Regions from separate parts of the Streptomyces sp. NPDC048643 genome, predicted to be linked through region 4. Evidence: riboswitches for the same ligand, from Rfam matches in the RefSeq annotation. Region 4 holds a riboswitch; each other region holds the start of a gene.

What was found. Region 4 has a riboswitch for cobalamin ahead of AB0C62_RS04225 (ribonucleoside-diphosphate reductase subunit alpha). Riboswitches for the same ligand answer to the same signal wherever they lie in the genome.
Region 1: it holds a riboswitch for cobalamin, as region 4 does, so the genes downstream of both, metE (5-methyltetrahydropteroyltriglutamate--homocysteine S-methyltransferase) here and AB0C62_RS04225 (ribonucleoside-diphosphate reductase subunit alpha) in region 4, are expected to answer to the same signal.
Region 2: it holds a riboswitch for cobalamin, as region 4 does, so the genes downstream of both, AB0C62_RS06910 (CbtB-domain containing protein) here and AB0C62_RS04225 (ribonucleoside-diphosphate reductase subunit alpha) in region 4, are expected to answer to the same signal.
Region 3: it holds a riboswitch for cobalamin, as region 4 does, so the genes downstream of both, AB0C62_RS29450 (DUF4430 domain-containing protein) here and AB0C62_RS04225 (ribonucleoside-diphosphate reductase subunit alpha) in region 4, are expected to answer to the same signal.

What each region holds. Positions count from the first base shown of each region.
Region 1 covers NZ_JBEZHO010000063.1:37,509-44,537, forward strand. Annotated here, with positions in the region: gene AB0C62_RS37575 (GDSL-type esterase/lipase family protein) at 1-597, shown strand, start outside; cobalamin riboswitch at 746-965, shown strand; gene metE (5-methyltetrahydropteroyltriglutamate--homocysteine S-methyltransferase) at 1,126-3,444, shown strand; gene AB0C62_RS37585 (oxidoreductase) at 3,652-4,512, shown strand; gene AB0C62_RS37590 (hypothetical protein) at 4,561-5,094, shown strand; gene AB0C62_RS37595 (hypothetical protein) at 5,277-5,606, shown strand; gene AB0C62_RS37600 (serine/threonine-protein kinase) at 5,708-7,029, shown strand, end outside.
Region 2 covers NZ_JBEZHO010000005.1:46,429-53,457, reverse strand. Annotated here, with positions in the region: gene AB0C62_RS06935 (methylmalonyl-CoA mutase family protein) at 1-1,403, shown strand, start outside; gene scpA (methylmalonyl-CoA mutase) at 1,403-3,574, shown strand; gene meaB (methylmalonyl Co-A mutase-associated GTPase MeaB) at 3,571-4,554, shown strand; partial or broken gene AB0C62_RS06920 (DUF2083 domain-containing protein) at 4,591-4,955, opposite strand; gene AB0C62_RS06915 (CbtA family protein) at 5,061-5,819, opposite strand; gene AB0C62_RS06910 (CbtB-domain containing protein) at 5,841-6,062, opposite strand; cobalamin riboswitch at 6,103-6,249, opposite strand; gene AB0C62_RS06905 (enoyl-CoA hydratase/isomerase family protein) at 6,358-7,029, opposite strand, start outside.
Region 3 covers NZ_JBEZHO010000037.1:20,926-27,954, reverse strand. Annotated here, with positions in the region: gene AB0C62_RS29485 (ABC transporter permease subunit) at 1-511, shown strand, start outside; partial or broken gene AB0C62_RS29480 (ATP-binding protein) at 588-822, shown strand; gene AB0C62_RS29475 (hypothetical protein) at 1,051-1,674, opposite strand; partial or broken gene AB0C62_RS29470 (IS5 family transposase) at 1,700-2,223, opposite strand; gene AB0C62_RS29465 (UDP-glucose/GDP-mannose dehydrogenase family protein) at 2,404-3,696, opposite strand; gene lexA (transcriptional repressor LexA) at 3,974-4,648, shown strand; partial or broken gene AB0C62_RS29455 (Ku protein) at 4,682-5,455, opposite strand; cobalamin riboswitch at 5,655-5,790, shown strand; gene AB0C62_RS29450 (DUF4430 domain-containing protein) at 5,933-6,424, shown strand; gene AB0C62_RS29445 (cobalamin-binding protein) at 6,434-7,029, opposite strand, start outside.
Region 4 covers NZ_JBEZHO010000003.1:100,226-107,254, reverse strand. Annotated here, with positions in the region: gene AB0C62_RS04245 (extracellular solute-binding protein) at 74-1,360, opposite strand; gene AB0C62_RS04240 (GntR family transcriptional regulator) at 1,857-2,621, shown strand; gene AB0C62_RS04235 (DUF3311 domain-containing protein) at 2,825-3,085, shown strand; gene mctP (monocarboxylate uptake permease MctP) at 3,082-4,692, shown strand; cobalamin riboswitch at 4,969-5,126, shown strand; gene AB0C62_RS04225 (ribonucleoside-diphosphate reductase subunit alpha) at 5,261-7,029, shown strand, end outside.

The DNA of each region.
Region 1 (7,029 bases), on a different contig from region 4:
CTGGCCGCCTCGCTGGCCGGGGTGGACCTGATCAATCTGGGGCTGGCCGGCAGCGCCCTGCTGGACCCGTTCACCGCCCGCACCCTGCGCGACACGCCCGCCGACCTGATCAGCGTCAAGCTGGGCATCAACATCGTCAACACCGACCTGATGCGGCTGCGGGCCTTCACTCCCGCCGTGCACGGCTTCCTGGACACCGTCCGCGAGGGCAACCCCACCACGCCGCTGCTGGTCGTCTCCCCCATCCTGTGCCCGATCCACGAGGACACCCCCGGCCCGAGCCTGCCGGACCTCACGGCGCTCGGCAGCGGTCGTCTGCGGTTCCGCGCCGCCGGCGACCCGGCCGAGCGCGCGAGCGGGAAGCTGACGCTCGCGATCATCCGTGCCGAACTCGCCGGGATCGTGGAACAGCGGGCCGCCGAGGACCCGAACCTGTACTACCTCGACGGCCGGGAGCTGTACGGGGAGGCGGACGCCGTCGAGCTGCCGCTGCCCGACGCGCTCCACCCCGACGCCGCCACCCACCGTCGTATCGGCGAACGGTTCGCGAAGCTCGCCTTCGACGGCACCCGTGGCTTCCCCGCCCCTTCCGCCTGAAGATCGAGGCCCGGGGCGGGGCCGAGCGCGTCACACGAGCCGTCTGCCGCCCCCCGTATGCCGGTTGACGTGCGCCGATCCTCTCCTGGACGTCTCGAACGACCGTCCGGGAGGTGGGCGTTCTCCCCAGCAGGGCGCTCGTCCGCATAGGCTGACCTCCGTAGCTGGTTCGCCCCGTCCGCCAGACGGGATGCGTCGTAAGAGGGAACCCGGTGGGAATCCGGGACTGCCCCGCAGCGGTGAGCGGGAACGACCGCCGTCATACGCACTGGGCCCGGTGGGGTCTGGGAAGCGACGGCCAGTAGGTGACCTCCGTCCGGAGGGCGTGCCCGCGAGTCCGAAGACCTGCCCGCTGCCCGTGCGCGACCCATCGCGCGCGGACATCCCGGTGACCTCGTGGGCGGGTTGGCGTACATACCTGGCGGACCTTCGCGCTCCGGCGCGCCACGTACTCCCGCCCGGTGCGTCACCCTTCGCGCTCGCGTGTCCCATCGGGATCCAAGGAGACATCTCGCGAAGGAGATTTCCGTGACAGCCAAGACCGCAGCCGCGGCAGCACGGGCCACCGTGTACGGCTACCCCCGCCAGGGTCCGAACCGCGAACTGAAGAAGGCGATCGAGGGCTACTGGAAGGGCCGCGTCAGCGCGGACGCCCTCCGCGCCACCGCCGCCGAACTGCGCAGCTCCACCTGGCGGCAGCTGGCCGAGGCCGGCATCGACGAAGTGCCGACCGGCGATTTCTCGTACTACGACCATGTGCTGGACACCAGCGTCATGGTCGGCGCCGTCCCCGAGCGCCACCGGGACGCCGTCGCCGCCGACGCCCTCGACGGCTTCTTCGCCATGGCCCGCGGTACCCAGGACGTGGCGCCGCTGGAGATGACCAAGTGGTTCGACACGAACTACCACTATCTCGTCCCCGAGTTGGGCCCCGACACCGCCTTCACCGCCGACTCGTCCAAGCAGGTCGCCGAGCTCAAGGAGGCCTTGGCGCTCGGACTGTCGGCCCGTCCGGTCCTGGTCGGCCCCGTCACCTATCTCCTCCTCGCCAAGCCCGCCCCCGGTGTACCGGCGGACTTCGACCCGCTGACCCTCCTCGACCGGCTGCTGCCGGTCTACACCGAGGTGCTCGCCGACCTGCGCGCGGCCGGTGCCCAGTGGGTCCAGCTCGACGAACCCGCTCTCGTCCAGGACCGCACGAACGCCGAACTGAACGCCGCCGAGCGCGCCTACCGCGTTCTCGGCACGCTCACCGACCGTCCGAAGCTGCTCGTCGCGTCGTACTTCGACCGACTCGGGGAGGCTCTGCCCGTTCTCGCCAAGGCCCCGGTCGACGGACTCGCGCTCGACTTCACCGACGCGGCCGCCGCCAATCTGGACGCGCTCGCGGCCGTCGGCGGTCTGCCGGGCAAGCGGCTCGTCGCCGGCGTCGTCAACGGCCGCAACATCTGGGTCAACGACCTGGAGAAGTCCCTCGCCACGCTGGGCACCCTGCTGGGTCTGGCCGGGCAGGTCGACGTGGCCGCGTCCTGCTCGCTGCTGCACGTGCCCTTGGACGCCGCCGTCGAGCGCGACATCGAACCGCAGGTCCTGCGCTGGCTCGCCTTCGCCCGCCAGAAGACCGCCGAGATCGTCACGCTCGCCCGGGGGCTGTCGCACGGCACGGACACCATCACCACCGAACTCGCCGCCAACCGGGCCGATCTCGCCGCCCGCGCGGGCTCGGCGCTCACCCACGACCCGGCCGTGCGCGCCCGCGCCGCCGCCGTCACCGACGGCGACGCCCGCCGCTCGCAGCCCTACGCCGAGCGGACCGCCGCCCAACGCGCCCACCTCGGCCTGCCACTGCTGCCGACCACCACGATCGGCTCCTTCCCGCAGACCGCCGAACTGCGCGCGGCGCGCGCAGACCTGCGCACCGGACGCACCGACACCGCCGGGTACGAGGAGCGCATCAGGACGGAGATCGGCGAGGTCATCGCCTTCCAGGAGAAGACCGGCCTGGACGTCCTCGTGCACGGCGAACCCGAACGCAACGACATGGTCCAGTACTTCGCCGAGCAGCTCACCGGCTATGTCGCCACGCAGCACGGCTGGGTCCAGTCGTACGGCACGCGGTACGTGCGTCCGCCGGTCCTGGCCGGTGACATCTCCCGCCCGGAGCCGATGACGGTGCGCTGGACGACGTACGCGCAGTCCCTCACCGACCGGCCCGTCAAGGGCATGCTCACCGGGCCGGTCACCATGCTCGCCTGGTCCTTCGTCCGTGACGACCAGCCGCTCGGCGACACCGCCCGGCAGGTCGCTCTGGCCCTGCGCGACGAGGTGAACGACCTGGAGGCGGCCGGGACTTCGGTGATCCAGGTCGACGAGCCCGCGCTGCGCGAGACCCTGCCGCTGCGCGCGACGGACCGCCCCGCCTACCTGGACTGGGCGACCGAGGCCTTCCGCCTCACCACGGCGGGTGTCCGGGCGGACACCCAGATCCACACCCACATGTGCTACGCCGAGTTCGGGGACATCGTCCAGGCGATCGACGACCTCGACGCCGACGTGATCAGCCTGGAGGCCGCGCGGTCCCACATGCAGGTGGCCGGCGAACTCGCCGAGCACGGCTATCCGCGCGAGGCGGGTCCGGGCGTCTACGACATCCACTCACCGCGCGTGCCGAGCGCGGACGAGGCGTCCGCCCTGCTGCGCAAGGGACTTGAGGCCATCCCGGCCGAGCGGTTGTGGGTCAACCCCGACTGCGGGCTGAAGACCCGCGGCTGGCCCGAGACCCGCGCGTCCCTGGAGAACCTGGTCAGCGCGGCCCGCACGGTCCGCGCGGAGCTGTCCGGGTCCTGACCTCCACGTGGAACGCCGGCCGAGGGACGCCCTCCGGCGCCTCTCGGCCGGCGCCCGCATCCGCACCGTGCGCTCCGCGTTCCGCCCGGATCGGGGATCCATGGCCCGAGAGCATCACAACCGGCGCGCCACGGAGCCCCGTTCGCCGGTCTCGTGGATTCCCCGTCTCAAGATCTCACCTGGGACCGGCGTACTAGGGTGATGATCGTGACGACGGAACGATGGGCATTGGGCGGCGACCTGAACGTCGCGCGAATCGGCTACGGAACGATGAAGCTGACCGGCTGGCCGCGGGGCGACCGGCCGGACCGGGAGACCGCGCTCGGCGTGCTGCGCCGCGCCGTGGAGCGGGGGGTGAACCACCTCGACACCTCGCACTACTACGCGCGGGACGGGGTGGCCGCCAACGAGTTGATCCGGGAGGCGCTGCACCCGTACCCGGACGACCTGGTGATCGTGACCAAGGTGGGCGCGCTGGTCGAGGGGTCCGACATCGCGCTGCCCGACGACCGGAAGACCGGCCTCACCCCTGACAACCTGCGGCGTGGTGTCGAGGCCAACCTCCGCTCGCTGGGCCTGGACCGGCTGGACGTGGTGAACCTGCGGCTGGGCGACGTCGACGGGGCCTCCCTGGCCGAGCCTCTGGAGGCCCTGCTCGCGTTGCGCGACGAGGGCCTGATCCGGCACCTCGGGATCTCCAACGTCACGCTGGAGGAGTTCGAGGCGGCGCGCACGATCGCTCCGATCGCCTGTGTCCAGAACCTCTACAACCTGTCCCGGCGGGACGACGACGCTCTCGTCGACGCGTGCGCGGCGGCCGGTGTCGCGTACGTGCCCTTCTTCCCGGTGGGCGGCTTCCAGCCCGTCACCGCCGAGCGGCTGGACGCCGTCGCCGCCCGTCACGGCGCGACCGTCCCGCAGGTCGCCCTCGCCTGGCTGCTCGCCCGGTCACCGAACATCCTCCTCATCCCCGGCACTGGCTCGCCGGCGCACCTGGACGAGAACATCGACGCGGGCACGCTGAAGCTGACCGCCGAGGACCTCGCGGACCTGGAGGTCGGCCGATGAGCGGCGCAGACGACCCTGGAAGAGACGGCGGCGCCGAACCCGGAGGACGTGCCGGACGCGGGCAGCGGAGGCGTGCGGCGCCGGCCGGTGTACGCGGGCGTCGTGGTTGTCGTCCTCGCTCTGCCGGCGGGTGGGATCGTCTGGCTGTTCCAGGACGAGCTGTTCAGCCCGTTCGGGGACGCACGGGCCTGTGAGGGCAGCACGGCCGAACTGCCGAAGGTGATCTCGGCCGGCGGTGTCCCGCTTCCCGCCGACGCCTCGGACGTCCACTACGCCACCCTCGAGGGCACCGCCCAGGTCTCCTTCCTGAGCGACCGGATGCCGGACTACCTGCACCGCGCGGGACTGCTGCCGCAGGACGCGAAGCCGTTCGACGAGCAGTACGGCAGCGCGTACGCGCTCGCGACGGACGAGGGCGAACTCCCCGAGGGTCTGTGCGGCCCGGCCCTCAAGGGGCCCGTCTGGAGCTACATCAGCAGGGGCCCGGGGTCGGGAGTGAACGTCCTCGTCGAGCGGTCCCCCGTCGCCTCCGACCGGTTCCGCTCACCGGCCCGGGCCGTGGGCACGTTCGACATTCCCTGAGTCGGTCTCCGGGCCGGCCTTCCTTCGCTCGAGGAGGGGCCGGCGCGGTCGGCCGAACGGCTTCGTCCGGGGGCCCGGCGGGGGTAGGGTCCGCGAACTGATCCACTTCTGTGGCCGATTCGGACCAATCCGCGACTGCTTCGGCTACGGATGACTCAGGAGGACTCCGAGGGAGGACGGTCATGGCGGGATCGGCTCGTGCCCGGATCATCGCGCTGGCGGGCAAACGCAGTTGGATCGTGGTGGACGGACGGCTTCCGCGGTCCGCCGCCTCGTATCTCTCCGCGGTGCTGCGGGAGAGGTGCGGGCAGCAGGCCGTGGTCTTCCTCGACCTGCGGCAGGCCCAGCTGTCCGGCGCCGAGGAGGCGCGCGGCGCGTTCCTGCCCGGTGGCCCCCGCGTCTTCCACGTCATGGCCGACGAACCCTGGCGTTCGCTGCTCGCCCGTGACCGCCGTGTGCGGTGGCACAGCTGCGCCGAGGAGGCGTGGCAGGCCTGGTGTTCCGCTTCTTGACGGCTGGAACCGATCCTGCCTGAATCGTGTCTCACAGCACACGGCTGGGAGCGCGTGGGGCCGGAGCGCCTCACGTGTCCCAGGTCTCGGGGGGTTGAGGCATGAGCACGTGGGCGGTACCGGGGTACGCCGAGTCACGAGAACTCGGGTCGGGGGCGAGCGGACGCGTCGCGCTGGCCGTGCACGAGGAGACGGGGCTGCCCGTCGCGGTCAAGTACCTGAGTGAGTCGCTGCGCACTCGCCCGGGTTTCGTGCGGGAGTTCAGGGCGGAGGCCCGGCTGCTCGGTGGCCTGAGCAGTGCGCACGTGGCGGGGCTGTACGAGTACGTGGAGAGCCCGGACGGCGCGGCGATCGTGATGGAACTGGTCGACGGGGTCAGTCTGCGGACCCTGCTCGGCAGGGAGGCGCCCCTCGCCCCCGAGGCCGCCCTCGTCCTGCTCAAGGGCTCCCTGCTCGGCCTCGCGGACGCCCACCGGATCGGTGTGGTGCACCGCGACTACAAGCCGGAGAACGTCCTCGTCCGCCCCGACGGCACCTCCAAGCTCGTGGACTTCGGGATCGCCGCCGCCGACGGCACCACCGCGGGTATCGCGGGCACTCCGTCGTACATGGCCCCGGAACAGTGGACCGGCGCCCCGGCATCGCCTGCCGCCGACGTGTACGCCGCGACCGCGACGTTCTTCGAGTGCCTCACCGGCCGGAAGCCGTACACGGGCGAGAACCTGGCCGAACTGGCGCTCCAGCACGTGGACGGCCCCATTCCCGCCGACGAGGCGCCCGAGCCCGTCCGGGCCCTCGTGCGCCGCGGTCTGGCGAAGACTCCCGAGCAACGGCCCGCCGACGCCGAGGACTTCGTGGCGGAGCTGGAGGCCACCGCGGGCGGCGCGTACGGGCCGGACTGGGAGGAGCGCGGACGCGGACGCCTCGCGGCACTGGCCGCGCTCTCGCTGCTGCTTCTGCCCCATGCCCCCGTCAAACCGCGCAACAGCGTCACGGACACCGCGCGCACGGTCCTCGGCCGAACCCCGGACGTGCTGCGCGCCTGGCGTCCCGGCGGCCGTTCGCTGCTCGTCTCGGCGGCCGCGATCATCGCGGCGCTGCTGCTGACGTACGGCATCGACCGGCAGGCGCCCGGCTTCGGCGACCCGGGACAGGCGGCACAGGCACTGGCCACCACGAGCGCCCATCCGGGCGCGACCGGCGGCGTCCCCGTGACGGCGGACCCGGATTCCCCGACACCGTCGACGTCGACGTCCGACTCGGCCACGCCGACGGCGACCGCGTCGGCCACCTCGACCGACGACGCGACGGCGTCGACGCCTTCTTCGGACTCGACGACCGCCACCGTCGAGCCGCCGACCACCTCTCCGCCCACGACGGCCGCACCCACGACAACCTCCCCGTCGCCCGAAGTCGGCGTCAA
Region 2 (7,029 bases), on a different contig from region 4:
ACGGCGTCTACCTCGACCTGGCGCCGGTCGCCCTCGACGCGGGCCGTGACACCGAGGCCGCGGCGGCGGAACTGCTGCGGCTGTACGAGGAGCGCGGTGTGGCTCCGGGTGCGGTCCGGGGCAACCTCGGCGCCGACCCGCTCGGCCACGAGGCCCGCACGGGCACCCCGATGGACTTCGCCCCGGTCGCCGCGCTCGCCCGGCGGTGCGCCGAGGACTACCCCGGGCTGCGGTCGCTGACCGTGGACGCGCTGCCGTACCACGAGGCCGGCGGATCGGCCGCGCAGGAGCTGGGCGCCTCCCTGGCGACCGGCGTCTCGTACCTCCGGGAACTGACCCGGGCCGGTCTGACCGTCGAACAGGCCTGCGCACAGCTTGAGTTCCGGTACGCGGCGACCGCCGACCAGTTCCTGACCATCGCCAAGCTCCGGGCGGCACGCCGCCTGTGGGCGCGCGTCGCCGAGGCCTGCGGGGCGCCGGCCGCGGGCGCTCAGGTGCAGCACGCCGTGACGTCGCCGGTGATGATGTCGCGCCGCGACCCGTGGGTGAACATGCTGCGGACGACCATCGCCACGCTGGCCGCGGGTGTCGGCGGCGCGGACGCGGTCACCGTCCTCCCGTTCGACCACGCGCTCGGTCTGCCCGACGCGTTCGCGCGCCGCATCGCGCGCAACACCTCGACGATCCTCATGGAGGAGTCGCACCTGTCCCGGGTCATCGACCCCGCGGGCGGCTCCTGGTACGTGGAACGGCTGACCGACGAACTCGCGGGCGCGTCCTGGGAGTTCTTCCGTTCGATCGAGCAGGACGGCGGCCAGGCGGCCGTGTTGCGCTCGGGCCGGCTCGGTGACGAGCTGGCGAAGACCTGGGCGGCGCGCTCGGCGAAGCTCGCCACCCGGCGCGAACCCATCACCGGTGTCAGCGAGTTCCCGCATCTCGCCGAGCGCCTGGTGGAGCGCGCACCGGCCCCCGCCCCGCCGTCGGGCGGCCTGCCCCGGGTCCGGCGCGACGAGGCGTACGAGGCGCTGCGGGCCCGCTCCGACGCGCATCTCGCCGCCACCGGGTCCCGACCCCGCGTCTTCCTGGCCACCATCGGCCCCGCCGCCGCGCATTCCGCGCGGTCCACGTTCGTCTCGAACCTCTTCCAGGCCGGCGGCATCGAGCCGGTCACCGACGGCACCTTCGAGGACAGCGGGGCCACCGAGGCCTGCCTCTGCTCCAGTGACGCGCTCTACGAGGAGCAGGCGGCGAGCACGGCCGAGGCCCTCACGGCGGCAGGCGCCCGGCACGTGTTCCTAGCCGGCCGTCCCGGGCAGTACCCGGGTGTCGACTCCTACGTCTTCGCGGGCTGCGACGCCGTCGCCGTCCTCTCCGCCACGCTCGACCGCATGGGAGTGTCCTGATGGGAATCCCCGACTTCTCCGGGATCGAACTGGGGACGCCCACCGCCGACGGCACCGCCGAGGAGTGGAGCGCCGCCGCGGCGAAGGCCACCGGCGGCGAGGCGCTCTGGGAGACCCCGGAGGGCATCGCGGTCAAGCCGCTGTACACCGGGCGGGACACCGAGGGCCTGGACTTCCTCGACACCTACCCGGGCATCGCGCCGTACCTGCGCGGCCCGTACCCGACGATGTACGTCAACCAGCCCTGGACGATCCGTCAGTACGCGGGTTTCTCCACGGCCGAGGAGTCGAACGCCTTCTACCGGCGCAACCTGGCGGCCGGCCAGAAGGGCCTGTCGATCGCCTTCGACCTGCCCACGCACCGGGGTTACGACAGCGACCACCCGCGCGTGACGGGCGACGTCGGCATGGCGGGCGTGGCCATCGACTCCATCTACGACATGCGGCAGCTCTTCGACGGCATCCCGCTGGACAGGATGACCGTGTCGATGACGATGAACGGCGCCGTGCTGCCCGTTCTCGCGCTGTACATCGTGGCGGCCGAGGAACAGGGCGTACCGCCCGAGAAGCTGGCCGGGACCATCCAGAACGACATCCTCAAGGAGTTCATGGTCCGCAACACCTACATCTATCCGCCGAAGCCGTCGATGCGGATCATCTCCGACATCTTCGCGTTCACCTCGCAGCGGATGCCGCGGTACAACTCCATCTCGATCTCCGGGTACCACATCCAGGAGGCGGGAGCGACGGCCGACCTGGAGCTGGCGTACACGCTCGCCGACGGCGTGGAGTACATCAGGGCGGGCCGGGAGGCCGGCCTGGACGTCGACGCGTTCGCGCCGCGCCTGTCCTTCTTCTGGGCGATCGGCATGAACTTCTTCATGGAGGTCGCCAAGCTGCGGGCGGCGCGCCTGCTGTGGGCGAAGCTCGTCAGGCAGTTCGACCCGCAGAACTCCAAGTCCCTCTCCCTGCGCACTCATTCGCAGACCTCCGGCTGGTCGCTGACGGCGCAGGACGTGTTCAACAACGTGACGCGTACGTGTGTGGAGGCGATGGCCGCCACCCAGGGACACACGCAGTCGCTGCACACCAACGCGCTCGACGAGGCGCTGGCCCTGCCGACCGACTTCTCCGCGCGGATCGCCCGCAACACGCAGTTGCTGCTCCAGCAGGAGTCCGGCACGACCCGGGTCATCGACCCGTGGGGCGGCAGCGCGTACATCGAGAAGCTGACGTACGACCTCGCCCGCCGGGCCTGGCAGCACATCGAGGAGGTCGAGGCGGCGGGCGGCATGGCGCAGGCCATCGACGCCGGCATCCCCAAGCTCCGGATCGAGGAGGCGGCGGCGCGCACCCAGGCGCGGATCGACTCCGGTCGCCAGCCGGTGATCGGCGTCAACAAGTATCGGGTGGCGACCGACGAGAAGATCGACGTCCTCAAGGTCGACAACTCCTCCGTGCGCACCCAGCAGATCGAGAAGCTGCGGCGGCTGCGGGCGGAGCGCGACGAGGGCGCGTGCCAGGACGCGCTCGACGCGCTGACGCGCGCGGCCGGCGGTGAGGGCAACCTGCTGGAGCTGGCGGTGCGCGCCGCACGCGCCAAGGCGACGGTCGGTGAGATCTCCGACGCGCTGGAGAAGGTGTACGGGCGGCACGCGGGCCAGATCCGTACGATCTCCGGGGTGTACCGCAACGAAGCAGGGGAGTCCCCGTCCGTGGACCGCACCCGCACGCTGGTGGACGCGTTCGAGGAGGCCGAGGGCCGCCGCCCGCGCATCCTGGTGGCCAAGATGGGCCAGGACGGGCACGACCGCGGCCAGAAGGTCATCGCCACGGCGTTCGCCGACCTGGGTTTCGACGTCGACGTCGGCCCGCTGTTCCAGACGCCCGCCGAGGTGGCGCGCCAGGCGGTGGAGGCGGACGTGCACATCGTGGGCGTCTCGTCGCTGGCCGCGGGGCACCTCACGCTCGTTCCGGCGCTGCGTGAGGAGCTGGCGTCGGAGGGCCGCGAGGACATCATGATCGTGGTCGGCGGGGTGATCCCGCCCCAGGACGTTCCGACGCTGCTGGAGATGGGCGCGGCGGCGGTGTTCCCGCCCGGCACGGTGATCCCGGACGCGGCCTACGACCTCGTCCGGCGGCTCGGGACGGACCTCGGGCACGAGCTGTGATCGCGCTCGACACCTACGTCAAGGGCGTCCTGGAGGGGAGGCGGGCACTGGTCGCCCGCGCCATCACCCTCGTGGAGTCCACCCGCCCCCAGCACCGGGCACTGGCGCAGGAGTTGCTGACCGAGCTGCTCCCGCACAGCGGTACGGCGCGGCGGATCGGGATCAGCGGGGTTCCGGGTGTCGGCAAGTCGACGTTCATCGACGCGTTCGGCACGATGCTGACCTCGCTCGGCCACCGGGTCGCGGTGCTCGCCGTCGACCCCTCCTCCAGCCGGACCGGCGGCTCGATCCTCGGCGACAAGACGCGGATGGAGCGGCTGGCCGTGGACCCGGACGCGTTCATCCGTCCCTCCCCCACGGCGGGCACGCTCGGCGGGGTCGCCAAGGCGACCCGGGAGTCGATCGTGGTGATGGAGGCGGCGGGCTACGACATCGTGCTCGTGGAGACGGTCGGGGTCGGCCAGTCGGAGACCGCCGTCGCGAACATGGTCGACTCGTTCCTGCTGCTGACGCTGGCCCGCACCGGGGACCAGTTGCAGGGCATCAAGAAGGGGGTCCTGGAGCTGGCCGACGTGATCGCGGTCAACAAGGCGGACGGACCGCACACCCGCGACGCCCAGACCGCGGCCCGTGAACTGGCCGGTGCGCTGCGGCTGATGCACGGCAGGGACGCGGCCTGGACGCCGCCCGTGCTCAGTTGCAGCGCCCGCGAGGGTGCGGGTCTGGACACCGTCTGGGCCCGGCTGGAACAGCACCGCACCCTGCTCGACTCCTCCGGCCGGCTCGCCGACAAGCGCCGTGACCAGCAGGTCGACTGGACCTGGACGATGGTCCGCGACGAGCTCCTCGGCCGGCTGCACGCCGACCCGGAGGTCCGCGCGCTGGCCCCCGACCTCGAACGGCAGGTCCGCGAGGGGTCGTTGACGGCGACACTGGCCGCCGAACGGATCCTGAAGACCTTCAGCGGCGAGGACGACTAGGGCCTGACCCCCGGCGCGGCGGCCGGTTCGGTCGGCCACCGGGTACGGGACGAAGGTGCTGGCGTTCTGGTCGATCCGCAGGGGCTGCCGAGCGGTGGAGCGGCCCGCTGGGGGCAGTCGAGGCGTTCGCAGACGCGGCAGCCCATGCCGATGCGGGTGGCCGCGGCGGCGTTGGCGAGGTCGAGGCCGTCGGAGTAGACGGGGCGGTGGGCGTGCCGGATCTCGCAGCCGAGTCCGACCGCGAAGGTCTTGCCGGGTTCGCCCCATCCGCCGCGGTGCCGGGTGATGGCCCGCGCGGTCCACAAGTAGCGCTGTCCATCCGGCATTTCCGCGGTCTGCACGTGGATGCGGCCGGGTACGGCGAACGCCTCGTGGACGTTGCACAGCGGGCAGGTTCCGCCGGGGTTCCACAGGTACGGCGGGGAGCGGGCTTCGTAGGCCGGTGCCTCCCCAGGAACGCGAAGGGCCCCCGGACGGTGCCGGGGGCCCTTGGCGTTGCCGGGGTCTCAGCCGGCGGCCGGGACCGACCGCCCGGAACCGACGGCTGCGGGCTTCGGGTTCAGCAGGCGTTCGGCCAACTCACCGAAGACCAGGCCGAATCCGCCCCACAGTGCTGCCTGGATGGCCAGGGCCGAGAGCCGGAACCGCCACAGCAGGGTGGCCGGGAAGTCCTTGGGCACCTCGTTGATCACGGGCAGGAACTCGTAGGCCAGGCCGATCACGACGGCGAAGGCGGCCACCGCGACGACGGTCGCGTACCAGGTGCCGGTCCTCGGGGCGAGCCGCTTGCCGAGGAGGGTGGCGGCGACGGCCAACAGCACGCTGAGGACCATCATCAGGAAGTACAGGGTCGTCCGCTTGCCGATGGTGTCGGGGTCGCCGACCGACGGCGGGTTGGCCGGGTACTTCAGGAACGGCACGACGTAGACGGCGAGCAGTGCGCTGCCCGACAGCAGGAGAGCGGTCGCGCGCGCTCCGAACCGGCCCACGCGGCCGAGGGCGAAGCAGTAGGCGAGCGCGGCGATGCCGCCGAAGGCGATGCCGTAGAGCAGGACACCGGTGGCCAGGCCCGCGGTGGACTGCAGGCTGCGGGAGACGAGTTCGACCTCGTGCTCGTGGGCGGGGGCGTGCGCCTCCTCGAAGCCGATGGCGCTGTCGACGCTCGGTTCACCGAGGAAGTAGGCGACCACCAGCGCGAGCACGCCGGCCGCGAGGCCGGCGAGCATGCCGCGGACGAGGAGGTTTCTTACCGTTGCGGAGTTCATGAGTGTGCTCTGTCCCTCGCGTCAGTGGCAGGGGAAGCCGAGCAGGTGGCGGGCGTCGTGAACCCACTCGTGGACGTTCTCGCCCGAGACGACGGCGGTGGCGCCCTGTTCGGCGCCGACGAAGTAGAGCAGGACCAGCATCAGGATGCCGAAGAAGACCGCCCAGGGAGCAATCGCCTTCAGCGGCAGCTTGGCGGGTACTACGGCGGTGGTGGCTGTCGGCGGAGCGACGGTCTGCGCCATGGCAGGACCTCCTCGGGAGTTCGCGTCCCATCTCGGTGGTGCACTGGATGACGTCTACGGGTCTGACTTGCGAGGTGTCCAGCGTGCTGGAGCGTCTCGTTCACAGTGGCGCGACCGTGCCGGATTTCCCACCGGCTTCCGTCCTGACGTCATCGATATCGGACCGACCGTACCGCGTGGCGAGTACATGGCCAAGACCGCGCCACCTGGCGTGATCTTCCTCTCGCACCAGGTGGCCGGTCCGCGGGGGCGGTGCGTCAACGGCGCGCCCGGCCCCGGGGGTCGACGGGGAGCGTCACGCTCCCGCTCCGCCCGCCTGCGTGACGATGCCCGGGACCACGAGCCCGAGTTCGCGCTCGCCGAGCGGAGCGAAGAAGCGCTCGACGTCCGCGTCGGTCACCTCGGCGAGCATGGCCGGGGTCCAGTGCGGGTCGCGGTCCTTGTCGATGATCTGCGCCCGGACGCCCTCCACCAGGTCGGGAGCGGCCAGGAACGCGCAGGAGACGCGGTACTCCTGGTTCAGGACGCTTTCCAGCGGACCCGCCCGACGGGCCCGGCGGAGAGAGGCCAGGGTGACCTTCAGCGCGGTGGGCGATCGGCTGAGCAGGGTCTCCGCCGCCTCCTTGGCGGCGGGATCCCCGAAGGCGTCCAGCCGCCGGAGGATCTCCTCCACGGTGTCGGCCGCGTAGCAGGTGTCGATCCACGCCCGGCAGTCCGTCAGCGGCGCGTGCGGCGGCGGCTGGGTGTACCGGGCCAGTGCCTCCCGCACGGGCCGGTCCGTCAGTTGGGCGAGGAACGCGGGGAGGGCGGCGGACGGGACGAAGTGGTCGGCGAGCCCGCACAGCAGGGCGTCGCCGGCGGTGACCGAGGTTCCGGTCAGGGCGAGATGGGTGCCCAGTTCGCCCGGGGCGTGGACGAGCAGGTGGGTGCCCCCGACGTCGGGCACGAAGCCGATGCCCGTCTCCGG
Region 3 (7,029 bases), on a different contig from region 4:
GGGAACGAGTTGGAGCGATGGCTTCATATTCGACAACACGGGCCCGGTCCCCGTCGCACTCGCGCTGTTCACCGTCGCAGCCGGTGTGGCAATTGGCATGATCTTGCGCCGCACACTTCTCTCCATGGTGGTCACGTTCGTCGCCGCCGTGATCGTCCAACTCCTGTGGGGCCGGGCTCGGCTGCATCTCGGCGACGTCATCACTTTGACGACCACCGGCAAGGACCACCCTATGGTCTTCCCCGAGGTACCTCACGGAGCGATTGAAATCGATCGCTGGTACGCCACGGGTTCAGGCGGCACGCGCGGCCTGGGCACCTGTATTAATGGCGCGTCTGAGAGCATCCGCGCTGCCTGCCGACAGAAGGCCGACATCTCAGGCTGGTCTATCGACTACCTGCCCATTTCACAGCTGCACAGCATGCAGTGGTTCGGGGCCTCGATCCTTTTCGTTCTCACAGCCCTGATCACCGTATTCATCCTGCTTCGAGGCCACAAGCGGGTCGTCTGACCTGCCTGCCCCTGGAGGAAACAGACTCCGTCACCAAGCAAGTCGGCGCCCAGGGGAAGGACGACACATCCTTCCCCTGGAACTCGACAAACGCGGCGCCGAGTTACTGTTCCAGGTTCTCACCGAACGGGAGGAAAAAGCAGCGTCGCCATCGCCTCCAACAAGAATGTTGCCGGGTGGACCAAAACGTATACCGATTCGCGGCTCTGCACGGCCATCGTCGACCGACTCACCTTCGGCGGGAACATCATCGAGGCCGGCACAGACTCTTCCGGCTCGCTCAAACCCGGGCCGAACAGACCGCAGGCTGACGATCACACCAAGCCCTTCCTCCTGTTCGCTTCTGCGCGCCGTTTCTCTACGCTTCTTCCGGTTTGCGGCGGGTAGCGTGAGGCATACGCGCAGATCGTGTGACAAATTGGATCAGTGGCAGGGTTTTCACGTCAGCCCTGGTCGCATGGGGCTGAACTGATCGTTTCAATATGAGCTGGTGGGACGCCTGGCGCCGGGATATGCCGTAGGTGGGCAGTCATGAATGGTCACCGGCCGGTGGATGATCGTCCCAGCGCGGTCTGCGCGTCGGCTGCCGCGAGCACAGTGTCAGCCAGTTCTTCGGCGGACTGTCCGCCACCCGCGTCGATGCGAGCCAGGCCCAGCCTGTCGACGGCCTCGATCATCAGTGCCTGGTAGCGCTCCGTGCGGGCCAGGAACTTGTCCATCAGGACCCGTTCATCGTCTGCGGCTGCTTCATAGGAGCCCGCAGCGTGAACGCGGGCGCGTACTAGGAAGTCGTCAGTGGTGAGCCATATGGCTGCCGCGTGCGGGACCTGTAGCCTGGCGACGCGGACGGGCCAGAGTGCCGACCCCTCCAGGACCAGGGCCGGACTGCCGTGGTCGCTGGCCGCACGGGCCGTGATCAGCTCTTCGATGCGGGGCCAGAGCCGATCGTAGTGGTCGAACACAGACGTGATCAGCTCGTCCACCGTAAGTGATCCGTAGTGCTCAGCGACGTGCGCCGGCACCTCCCACTCCGGGGTTCTCCAGGGCCGGCCTGGGTGCCGGGCCATCGCGTCAGTGCTCAGGTACTCGAACCCGATTTTTGCCGCCACCTCTTGGGCGACGGTCGACTTCCCGACGTTCGATGTCCCGCCGATCAGGACCACTCGTAGATCGCGCACACCGACGACCCTACTGATCCTTCTGGGACGGTGCCTGCAGTCGGCGGAGACAGATGATGCAGCAGGCCAGTTGCAGGAGACCGTGGTGGAGGTCGGCACGGCGTTCGTAACGGATTCGTAGGCGTTTGAAGTGGTGGAGCCAGGCGAAGGTGCGCTCGACAACCCACCGGGTCTTCCCCAGGCCGGAACCGTGCGTGACACCCCGCCTGGCGATGAGTGGCTTGATGCCGCGCTTCCACAGCAGGCGACGGTACTTGTCGAAGTCGTAGCCGCGATCGGCGAACATCCGCTTGGGCCGGTTCCGCGGGCGGACCCGCAGTCCGCCTATGCGAGGTAACGTGTCGAGCAGGGGCATCAACTGTGTGACGTCGTGACGGTTTCCGCCGGTCAGCGAGACCCGAGCGGTATCCCCTGGCGGTCCACGATCACGTGATGCTTGGATCCGGGCCGCCCACGATCGACCGGGGAAGGCCCGACGTGATCTCCCCCTTTGAGAGCCCGGATGTGGGAGCCGTCGACTGCGCAGTCGTCCATGCGCGCCAAGCACAAGGGCGCCGGCGTGCAGGAGATCGCGGCGCAGCTTCGCGCCTGGGACACCGCCTGACCTGCGTCTATCACGAGTCTGCGAGACCACCGCCGCCTCGCGTCCAGGCCGATGTGGCCGGGCCTCGCCCGTGGTGCGAGCGAGGCCCGGTCCTCCCTGAAACAGGAGCGCTAGGGCCGGCCCACCGACATGTAGGTGAAGCCGAACTCGCGCATCTGCTGCGGGTCGAGCAGATTGCGGCCGTCGAAGAGGACCGGCCGCCGCATCTGCTGGGCTGCCTGCGCCCAGTTGATGTCTTTCAGCTGAGTCCATTCGGTGACCACGACCGCGGCGTCCGCGCCCTCCAGTGCCTCGTCCGGCGTCGCATAGCGGGTCGTGGAGCTCCACGGCTCGGCGTCCGGGGTGCGGGCCAGCGGGTCCCAGCAGCGGACCCGGGCTCCTTCGGCGAGCAGCCGGGAAGCCAGGACGGTGGACGGCGCCTCGCGCATGTCGTCGGTGCCCGGCTTGAACGCCATCCCGAGCAGGGCGATCTCCCGCCCGGCGAGGTCGCCGAGGGTGTCCTTCAGCTTCTGGATCGCGCGGCGCTTTTGGATGTTGTTGACGTCGATGACCGCCGAGAGCAGCGGCGGGTGGAAGCCGGTGTTGCTGGCGAGCTGGCGCAGGGCCTCGGAGTCTTTCGGGAAGCAGCTGCCGCCCCACCCGATGCCCGGCCGCAGGAAGTGCCTGCCCAGGCGGTGATCGAGGCCGACCGCACCCAGGACCTCTTCCGCGTCGGCACCGGTGTTCTCACACAGAGTGGCGATCTCGTTGGCGAAGCTGATCTTCGTAGCGAGCAGGGCGTTCGAGGCGAGCTTCACCATCTCCGCCGACCGCACGTCCATCGTCACCACCGGAGCGACGATGCCGTCATGCAGGGCGGCGATGAACGCTGCCGCGTCCGGGTCGTCGGCACCGATGACGATGCGGTCCGGGTTCATGAAGTCCCCGACCGCGCGTCCCTCCGCGGTGAACTCCGGATTCGAGGCGTAGGCCGTGTTGGTCAGCCCCGCCTCGTCGAGGGCCGCCCGCGCGCGGGCTCCGGTCCCCACCGGAACCGTCGACTTCATCACGACCGCCCGCAACTGCGTCGACCCGGCCAGCGAACGGACAACCGACCACACCCGCGACAGGTCGGCATCCCCGGACGCGGACGGCGGGGTGTCCACGCACACGTACGCGACCTCGGCGCCATCGAGGGCCTCCGCGAGATCGAGCGTGAACGTCAGCCGCTCCTTGTTCCGGGCGATCATGTCGCCCAGACCCGGCTCGTAGATCGGCACCTCGCCGGCGTTCAGGACCCGCACCTTCTCCGGGTCGATGTCCCGTACGGCCACCCGGTGACCGAGCTCCGCGAGACAGGCACCCGTCACGAGCCCGATGTACCCCGCCCCGAAAACCGCGACCCGTCGCTCCCGGTCCGCCATGGTTGTGCCGTCCAATCTCGGCAGGCCCAAATCGACTCACTGCCAGGGAAGTTCCAGATGAACCCCGCGAAGGGGCAACCACCCTATCCCTCACCGGCCCACCCAACGGACGCCTGCAACACTCCACCGCAGCGGCCCCGCAACGGTTCTGCCAGGTGAGCTGTGGACGTCCCGCCCCTGGTGGCGGGCACGGACTTCCCGATTCACAGGCGTTCCATTTGCGGTAGATGGCGGGTTAAGGTCACGTTCCGAGAGGATCTTGACGGAGGTGCGGGGGATGGAGAACAGCACGCCAGGGCGCGCGGGCCGGCCCCCGGGCATACGGACGCTCGACAGCGGGCTGACGGACCGGCAGTCGGCCATCGTCCAGTACATCAACGAGTCCGTGGCCCGGCAGGGCTACCCACCGTCGATGCGCGAGATCGGCGCAGCCGTGAACCTCTCCTCAACGAGCTCCGTCGCCCACCAACTGATGGCCCTGGAGTCCAAGGGCGTCCTCTACCGCGATCCGCACCGGCCCCGCGCCTACCGGGTACGCCCTTCCTGGGCCCCCGAACTTGCCGAGCGCAGTGACACCGAGCCGGTCGAGGTGCCGCTCGTCGGACGCATCGCCGCCGGCGCCCCGCTCCTCGCCGAGGGGATGGTCGAGGACGTGTACACCATGCCCCGCCAGATCGTCGGCGACGGCGACCTCTTTGCCTTGACCGTGTCCGGGGACAGCATGATCGACGCGGCGATCTGCGGCGGCGACATCCTGACCGTCCGCCGCCAAGACAGCGCCGACCACGGCGACATCGTGGCCGGCCTCCTGGGGGAGGAGGCCACAGTCAAGGTCCTGCACCGGCAGGACGGCAAGGTCTGGCTCATGCCCCGAAACCCCGCCTACGAGCCGATCCCCGCCGACGACGTGAAGATCCTCGGCAAGGTCGTCGGCGTCCTGCGCGTCCTCTGACAACGCGAGCCGGGTCCAGGGCCCGGCCCGCGGTCAGGCGCTGCGCTTCTTGCGGGCCGAAGTCGTCTTGGCCGTCTTCTTCGCCGCGGTCTTCTTCGAGTTGGTGGTCTTCGCGGCGGTCTTCTTGGTCGGCGTCTTCTTCGCGGTCTTCTTGGCGGCCGTCTTCTTCTTCGGCATCTCGTGGACGGTGGCGTCCTCACCCCGCGAGGCCTTGGCCTTGTTCACCGACTCCTGGAGGGCGGCCATCAGGTCGACGACCTTGCCCGGCGCCTTCGGCTCCTCCACCGCGGGCGGCTCGCGGTGCTCCCGCTTCGCCTCGATGAGCGCCTCCACGGCCTCCGTGTACCGGTCGGTGAACTCTGCCCCCTCCAGGTCATTGCGGGTGAGCCGGTCGATGAGGTGCTCCGCCTCGGCGATCTCGTCCTTCGTGAGCTTCACGTCGTCCGGCTTCAGCTCGGCCGGGTCGCGGATTTCGTCCGCCCAGTGCATCGCGTGCAGCACGATCACGTTGTCCCGCACCCGCAGCAGACCCAGCCGCTCCCGGCCGGACCAGGCGTACTTCGCGATGGCCACCTTCGACGACCGCTCCAGGGCCTTGCGCAGCAGCGTGTAGGGCTTCGCCGCGACCTGGCCGTCGGGCTGGAGGTAGTAGCCGTCGCCGATCTGGATCGGGTCGATCGACTCCAGCGGGATGAAGGCCTCGATCTCGATCGCCTTCGCCGTCGGCAGCGGCATCTCCCGCAGCTCCTCGTCGAGGACCGGGATGATCTTTTCCTTCGTCAGCTGATAGCCCTTGCCGATCTCCGCGTTCGGGACTTCTCTGAACTAGCCGGTGGGCAGGGAAGTCGGGCAGGGGCGGGGCATCGTTGCGGCTCAGGGCGGGGCGGGGCGGGCGAACGAAGGGGCCTCCGGGAAAGCTGTGACTCACGGGCCAATGACCCCTAAAGTAATTGGAGTTCGCCATGGTGATGTTCGAGATGTCGACTCCTGCCTAGGCTGCGTTTGATTCGTGGGCCGAAGGCACGACAACTGCATACGCGCACGACTGGGGGAAGCCGGTGGAAATCCAGCGCTGACCTGCAACCGTGAGCGGCCCACCCGGGCCACGAGTCGGGATACCCGGCGTGCGCGCTGTCCCGCTTCTCCCTGTCATGGTCCGCAGCGTGAAGCCGAGAGCCTGGGTCCCGTCGGCCTGCACGCCTCTGCGTGTGAGCCGGGCGTGGTGTCCCGGGTGTCCCGGACGCGTCTCGCGTTGCGGGCCACCCGCACCTGAAAGGCACTCCATTGAGCAACACGACCGCACGCCGCGTTCTGATCGCCTCGGCCGCCATGGGCCTCGCCCTCGCCGCCGCGCCGTCCGTCGCCGAGGCCCACGAAAACGTCACGAAAACCAACCATGCTGTCAGGGTTGCCCTGACCGTCCAGGGCCCCGACGGTCTGCTCTTCAAGGGGAAGATCAGAACCAAGGGGCACACAGTGACCACGGCCACCGGTGGCACCCACACCTGCGACGGCACGAACGGCGCTGCCAACCCGAGCGCCGTACCCACTCCGACGGCCGCCCTCGACGATGCCGCCCGCAAGCGTCACTTCACCTGGGACGGCACCTGGTACGCCTCGTTCGACGACTACTCGGTCGACACCATCAAGAACGTCAACGGAGGGGCCTCCGCCTACTGGAACATCTCCGTCAACGGCGTACCCACGCCGGTCGGCGGCTGCCAGTTCAAGCTGAAAGCCGGTGACAAGGTCGCCTTCACCTGGACCGCGTTCTAGGAGACGCACCTAGAAGGGCCGTGCCTCCGCCCCGGTCACGGTGTCTCCCGCCCGCACTCCGTGGAGTACGTGGGCCAGCACTTCCGCTCCGCGGACCACGCGTGGGCCGGGGCGGTTGAAGTAGGCGGGGCCGTCCAAGACCCATACCTGTCCGGCCCGTACGGCCGGCAGCTCGGCCCATCCGGGCAGCGAGCTGAGCACGTCCCGTTCACGCAGGGTTCGTTCGGGCGGAAATCCGCAAGGCATCACGAGGACGACGTCCGGGCTCGCGGCCCGGACGTCATCCCATGTCATCGGCTTGGTGTGCTCACCGGGCGAGGCGAGCAGCGGATCGCCGCCGGCGTGGGTGATCTGCTCCGGAACCCAGTGGCCCGCGGGCCACAGGGGGTCGAGCCACTCGATCGCGACGACGCGCGGGCGTGGCCTGCCCGCCGTCAGCCGGGCCACCGCGGCGAGCCTGGCCCGCAGCTCGGCCGTGCTGCGCTCGGCCCGATCGCGTACGCCGAGGAGGTCGCCGACGGTGATCAGGCACTCCAGGACGTCGTCGAGTGTGCGGGGCTCCAGGCTGAGGACGCGGGTGTCGGCGTCGAGGAGGCGTACGGCGC
Region 4 (7,029 bases):
CCCGGGCCGGGCCGTACGGCAGGCAGGGCCCCGCCCCTCCGTGACGGAGGACCGACGGGGCCCTGCTCTCAGGTCACTTGGTGTTGATGACCTTGTCGATCTTGGCGTCCGCTTCCTTCGCGGCGTCCTCGACCGACTTCTTGCCGGTACCGATGCTCTGCAGCATGGTCTGCAGGACCTGGGCCTTCTCGACCTGGCCCCAGCCCGGCGCCATCGGGACGAACCAGTTGGACTCGGCCGCGGTCGCCGGGACGACCGTCTTCGGGTCGTTCTTCAGGGTGGCGAGGTCGGTCTTGTTGTTCGGCAGGTTGCCCTTGGCCATCAGGCCCTTCTGGCCCTTGGCGCCGGTGAACGCGTTGATCCACTCGGAGGCCACGGCCTGCGCCTTCGACTTCACCGGGACGGCGAGGTCGGAGCCGCCCAGGAAGACCGGGAGGTTCTTGCCGGACGGGCCGGGCATCACGAAGTTCTCGAGGTTGCCCTTGAGCTTGCCGGTCTTGTCGCTCTTCGGGTCCTCGGCGGTCGCGCCCTCCCAGGCGGCACCGAAGATCATGCCGGACTTGCCCTGGCCGTAGACGATGTAACGGTCGGACTCGTCCTTGGTCTTGTCGCCGTGCATGTACTTGTCGACGACGTTCTTGAACTCGGTGAGGCCCTTGACCGACTCGGGCGAGGAGAGGTTGGCCTTCCACTGGCCGCCCTCCTCCTTCGCGATGGAGCCGCCGGCGTCGTAGACGAAGGACATGGCCGCGTACCAGTCACGGGTGGGCTGGTACCAGGCGCTGAACTTGCTGCCCTCCTTCTTCTGGATCTTGTCCAGGGCGGAGGTGAGTTCGGCGTACGTCTTCGGCGGGGTCTTCACGCCGACCGAAGCCGCGACGTCCTTGCGCCAGTTGCCGACGCGGCCACCCGCGTAGTACGGCACGCCGTAGGTCTTGCCGTCGTAGGTGACGGAGGCCTTGAGGCCGTCCAGCCAGGCGTCCGAGTTCTCGAACTTCGACGTGTCCAGGGGAGCGAAGGCTCCCTTGACCATGTAGCCGAGCATCTCGGTGTTGCCCATCTCGACCACGTCGGGCGCCTTGTCGGTGGCGAGGACCGCGTCGAGCTTGGTGTTCTTGTCCGGCCAGCCGTAGTACTCGTGGTTGATCTTGATGCCGGGGTGCTTCGCCTTGACCGCCGCGTCGGCCGCCTTGACCAGCTCGGGCCAGTTGTTCTGCGCGTCGACCGTGAGCCAGACCGTCAGGGCCTTGGTGTCGCCGGCCTTGTCCGACCCCCCGGACTTGTCGTCACTGTCCCCGCACGCCGCGATGGAGAACATCATGCCCGCGATACCGATCGCGGCTATCAGCTTGCGCTTCACAGCCACCCTCCTCAGGGATGCCACAAACCCCCCTGCTCCCCGCGGTGACATACGACGTGTGACCGCCCGTGGGGCCGGGACTGGACCAATGGTGTAGACCAGTACGGGGAGCTTGGCCTAGACCTAGAGGGGTGTCAAGGGTGTGTAAGCCCGTCCAGTCGGCCGTTATGGGACCTACATATGCAAGGACCTTTAAGTAGGTAAGCGGCATAAATGGCGGGGGCGTTCGGGAACCCCCGGAAGACGGCGGCCCCACCACCGGCGCACCCCGGGTGACCCGCCCGTACGTCCTCGGGAGCCGCGCCACCGGACCTCTCCGAACCGTCGCGCGCGCGATCACACCCGCGCGATGGACTAGACCAACAGGAACGCCGACGGTATATAGAGGGGATCACGGAGCGTGCGGGGGACACTCGCGCGACAAGCCGTGCCACGATGTGAGCCGTGACCGACGGAACGTCGGTCGCTTCGGCATCCGGAGCCGGGAAGGCGGAGCATGAGCACCGACGTCAGCAGTGCGGAGAACGAGGGTGGGGCGCCCATCCGTACCGCGCGCGTGCCCAAGTACTACCGGCTCAAGAAGCACCTGCTCGACATGACGGAGACCCTGCCGCCCGGGACACCGGTGCCGCCCGAGCGCACGCTCGCCGCCGAGTTCGACACCTCGCGCACCACCGTGCGGCAGGCGCTTCAGGAACTGGTAGTCGAGGGCCGCCTCGAACGCATCCAGGGCAAGGGCACCTTCGTCGCCAAGCCCAAGGTCTCCCAGGCGCTCCAACTCACCTCGTACACCGAGGACATGCGCGCCCAGGGTCTCGAACCCACCTCGCAGCTCCTGGACATCGGCTACATCACGGCGGACGACGCGCTCGCGGGTCTGCTCGACATCTCGGCCGGCGGCCGGGTGCTGCGCATCGAGCGGCTGCGCCTCGCGAGCGGCGAGCCGATGGCGATCGAGACGACCCACCTGTCCGCCAAGCGTTTCCCCGCCCTGCGCCGTTCGCTCGTCAAGTACACCTCTCTCTACACCGCGCTCGCCGAGGTCTACGACGTCCATCTCGCCGAGGCCGAGGAGACCATCGAGACCTCGCTGGCCACTCCGCGCGAGGCCGGACTGCTCGGCACCGACGTGGGGCTGCCCATGCTGATGCTCTCCCGCCACTCGCTCGACAAGCGGGGCGAGCCGGTGGAATGGGTGCGGTCGGTGTACCGTGGCGACCGGTACAAGTTCGTCGCCCGCCTCAAGCGCCCGACGGACTGAGCCGGTTGGGGCGGCGCGCCGCCGCCCGCCCGGACCCCGGGGAGCGCGACCGCTCCCCGCGGTCCCGCCGCTCCTGAGGGTGTCGTCCTGCACGCACACCAAGCCTCCACACCAGCGCTCCGAGCAGGGGTTCCCTAAAGCCGAGCCGTCGCCTAGATTGCCTGCGCGTTACACAGGTGATCGCGAGGGGACGGAGCCGCCGTATGTCAGACCTGCCCGAAGTGAAACCACCGGTGGTGACACCGGTCCGCGTGGTGATCGCGCTCTGCCTCGTCGCACCCTTCGTGGCGATGCTGTGGGTCGGTTCCTACGCCAAGACCGACCCGACCTTCATCGGCATCCCGTTCTTCTACTGGTACCAGATGCTGTGGGTGCTCCTCTCGACGGTGCTGACGGTGACCGCGCACCAGCTCTGGCGGCGTGACCAGCGGGCCCGCGCGGCCAAGGGAGGGACCGGAGCATGAACGACGGTGTGAACGGCGTCGCTCTCGGCGTCTTCGTCTTCTTCTTCCTGGCCGTCACGGCCATGGGCTTCCTGGCCGCGCGCTGGCGCAAGGCCGACAACGAACACAGCCTCGACGAATGGGGCCTGGGCGGACGGTCGTTCGGCACCTGGGTCACCTGGTTCCTGCTCGGCGGCGACCTCTACACGGCGTACACCTTCGTCGCCGTCCCCGCGGCGATCTACGCGGCGGGCGCGGCCGGCTTCTTCGCCGTGCCCTACACGATCCTCGTGTACCCGCTGATCTTCACGTTCCTGCCCCGCCTGTGGTCGGTCTCCCACAAGCACGGCTATGTGACGACCTCGGACTTCGTGCGCGGCCGGTTCGGTTCCAAGAGCCTGTCGCTGGCCGTGGCCGTCACCGGCATCCTCGCGACCATGCCGTACATCGCGCTCCAACTGGTCGGCATCCAAGCCGTCCTCGACGTGATGGGCGTGGGCGGCGGGGAGAACACCAACTGGTTCGTCAAGGACCTGCCGCTCCTCATCGCCTTCGGCGTGCTGGCCGCGTACACCTACTCCTCGGGTCTGCGGGCCCCCGCGCTGATCGCGTTCGTGAAGGACACCCTGATCTACATCGTGATCGCGGTGGCCATCATCTACATCCCGATCAAGCTCGGCGGCTTCGACGAGATCTTCAAGGCGGCCGGCGAGAAGTACACGGCGGCCGGGGCCGGCGGGGTCGTCCCGCCCGCGGCCGGCCAGTGGACCTACGCCACGCTCGCGCTGGGTTCCGCGCTGGCGCTGTTCATGTATCCGCACTCCATCACCGCGACGCTGTCCAGCCGCAGCCGCGAGGTCATCCGCCGCAACACGACCATCCTGCCCCTCTACTCGCTGATGCTGGGCCTGCTCGCCCTGCTCGGGTTCATGGCCATCGCGGCCGGCGTGAAGGTGCAGAACGGCCAGCTCGCCATCCCCCAGCTCTTCGAGACCATGTTCCCGGACTGGTTCGCGGGCGTGGCCTTCGCCGCCATCGGCATCGGGGCCCTCGTCCCGGCGGCCATCATGTCGATCGCGGCCGCGAACCTCTTCACCCGCAACATCTACAAGGACTTCATCAAGCCGGACGCGACGCCGAAGGAGGAGACCCGGGTCTCCAAGATCGTCTCGCTGCTGGTGAAGGTGGGCGCGCTGGTCTTCGTCCTGACGATGGACAAGACCGTCGCGATCAACTTCCAGTTGCTGGGCGGCATCTGGATCCTGCAGACCTTCCCCGCGCTGGTCGGCGGCCTGTTCACCCGCTGGTTCCACCGCTGGGCGCTGCTGGGCGGCTGGGCGGTCGGCATGGTCTACGGGACGCTCGCCGCCTACGGGGTGGCCTCGCCGACCCAGAAGCACTTCGGCGGCAGCTCGAAGGAGATCCCCGGCATCGGGGAGATCGGCTACATCGGCCTCACGGCGTTCGTCATGAACGTGGTCGTCTCCGTCGTCCTCACCTTCGTGCTGCGGGCGTTCAAGGCGCCGGACGGCATCGACGAGACCTCGCCCGAGGACTACACGGTCGACGCGGGCGAGCCCGGAGTGAAGGCGGAGCTCCCGCCGGCCACGGCGGGCGCCGGCCACTAGGACACGCCCCGGGAACAGGGCGCGCGACGCACGGGCACGGGCCGCCGGAGAGGACATCCGGCGGCCCGTCGCCGTGTCCGCCCGGCGGACCCGACCGCGCCCGGACCAGCGAGCCGGGAGGGGCGCCGCCGGGCCGCGCGGGCGGCCGGGGCGACGGGCCGGACGGCGCGTCCGGAGCCCGGTGACCTCCGGCCGCTCACCTACGAGTTGACCTCTCGGCACGCTCCGTAGCGCTCTCCGGCACCGACACGACACAACATGTGGGGGTGCTCCCTGAGCCCGGCACAAGATGTATGCTCGTGCTCGCTGTCGTCGCAGGGGAATCCGGTGCGAATCCGGAACTGTCCCGCAACGGTGTACTTGTGCGTGTTCGTGTATTGGACGTGCCCGCACACGTCTCAGTCCGAGGACCTGCCGACAGCGCACCCCGGCCACCCGGCCCGGGTGCCGACGACGTCCGGGCCTCGCGGAATGGGCCGGTGGACGCGGTGCGCTGGCTGCCCAGAAGCGCTCCCGTGTGCCCCCGTGCTCCCCGACAGGCCCCGTGCCGAGCGAGGGAGAGCCCCACGTGACCATCGCGCCAGCAGATCCGGCTTCAGTGACCGCGCACCAGGCCCCGGTGGAGACCGACGGTCCCGGAGCCGCGCTGCTGCGGACCCTGACCGACCTCACCGCCGATCTCACCGACGCCGACCCCGGCCGGGTCGCCGCCGCGGCGCTGCGTGGCCGGTCCGCCCGCGCCGACGAGGCCGAGCTGCGCGAACTGGCCACGGAGGCGGCCGCCGGTCTCATCTCCGAGGACCCGGTCTACTCCCGGCTCGCCGCGCGGCTGCTCACCATCAGCATCGCCGCGGAGGCCGCCTCACAGGGCGTCACGACCTTCTCCGAGTCGGTCGCCGTCGGCCACCGTGAGGGCCTGGTCGCCGACCGCACCGCCGAGTTCGTCCGGCTGCACTCCGCCCGGCTCGACGCGATGATCGACACGGCGGGCGACGACCGCTTCGGCTACTTCGGTCTCCGTACGCTGCACAGCCGTTACCTGCTCCGCCACCCCATCACCCGCAAGGTCGTCGAGACGCCCCAGCACTTCATGCTGCGGGTCGCCTCCGGTCTCGCCGAGAACGACACGGCCCAGGCCGTCGACGAGGTCTCCGCGCTCTACGGGCTCATGAGCCGGCTCGACTACCTCCCGTCCTCCCCCACGCTCTTCAACTCCGGTACGCGGCACCCCCAGATGTCGTCCTGCTACCTCCTCGACTCCCCGCAGGACGAGCTGGACTCCATCTACGACCGCTACCACCAGGTGGCCCGGCTGTCGAAGCACGCCGGCGGCATCGGGCTGTCGTACTCCCGCATCCGGTCGCGCGGTTCGCTGATCCGCGGCACCAACGGGCACTCCAACGGCATCGTCCCGTTCCTCAAGACGCTCGACGCCTCGGTCGCCGCGGTGAACCAGGGCGGCCGGCGCAAGGGCGCGGCCGCGGTGTACCTGGAGACCTGGCACTCCGACATCGAGGAGTTCCTGGAGCTGCGCGACAACACCGGTGAGGACGCCCGGCGTACGCACAACCTGAACCTCGCCCACTGGATCCCGGACGAGTTCATGCGCCGGGTGAACGAGGACGGCGTCTGGTCGCTGTTCTCCCCCTCGGACGTGCCCGAGCTGGTCGACCTGTGGGGCGACGCGTTCGACGCCGCCTACCGCAAGGCCGAGGAGGCGGGCCTCGCCAAGAAGACCATCCCGGCCCGCGACCTGTACGGCCGCATGATGCGGACCCTCGCGCAGACCGGCAACGGCTGGATGACCTTCAAGGACGCCGCCAACCGCACCGCCAACCAGACGGCGGAGCCCGGCCACACCGTCCACTCCTCGAACCTGTGCACCGAGATCCTGGAGGTCACGGACGACGGGGAGACCGCGGTCTGCAACCTCGGCTCGATCAACCTCGGCGCGTTCGTCGTCGGTGACGACATCGACTGGGAGCGGCTCGACGGGACCGTCCGCACCGCGGTCACCTTCCTCGACCGGGTCGTGGACATCAACTTCTACCCGACCGAGCAGGCCGGGCGCTCCAACTCCCGCTGGCGTCCGGTCGGTCTGGGCGCGATGGGCCTGCAGGACGTCTTCTTCAAGATGCGGCTGCCCTTCGACTCGCCGCAGGCACGCGCCCTGTCCACCCGGATCGCCGAGCGCATCATGCTCGCCGCGTACGAGGCCTCCGCGGACCTCGCCGAGCGCAACGGCCCGCTCCCGGCCTGGGAGAAGACCCGTACCGCCCGTGGCGTGCTGCACCCCGACCACTTCGACGTCGAGCTGAACTGGCCGGAGCGCTGGGC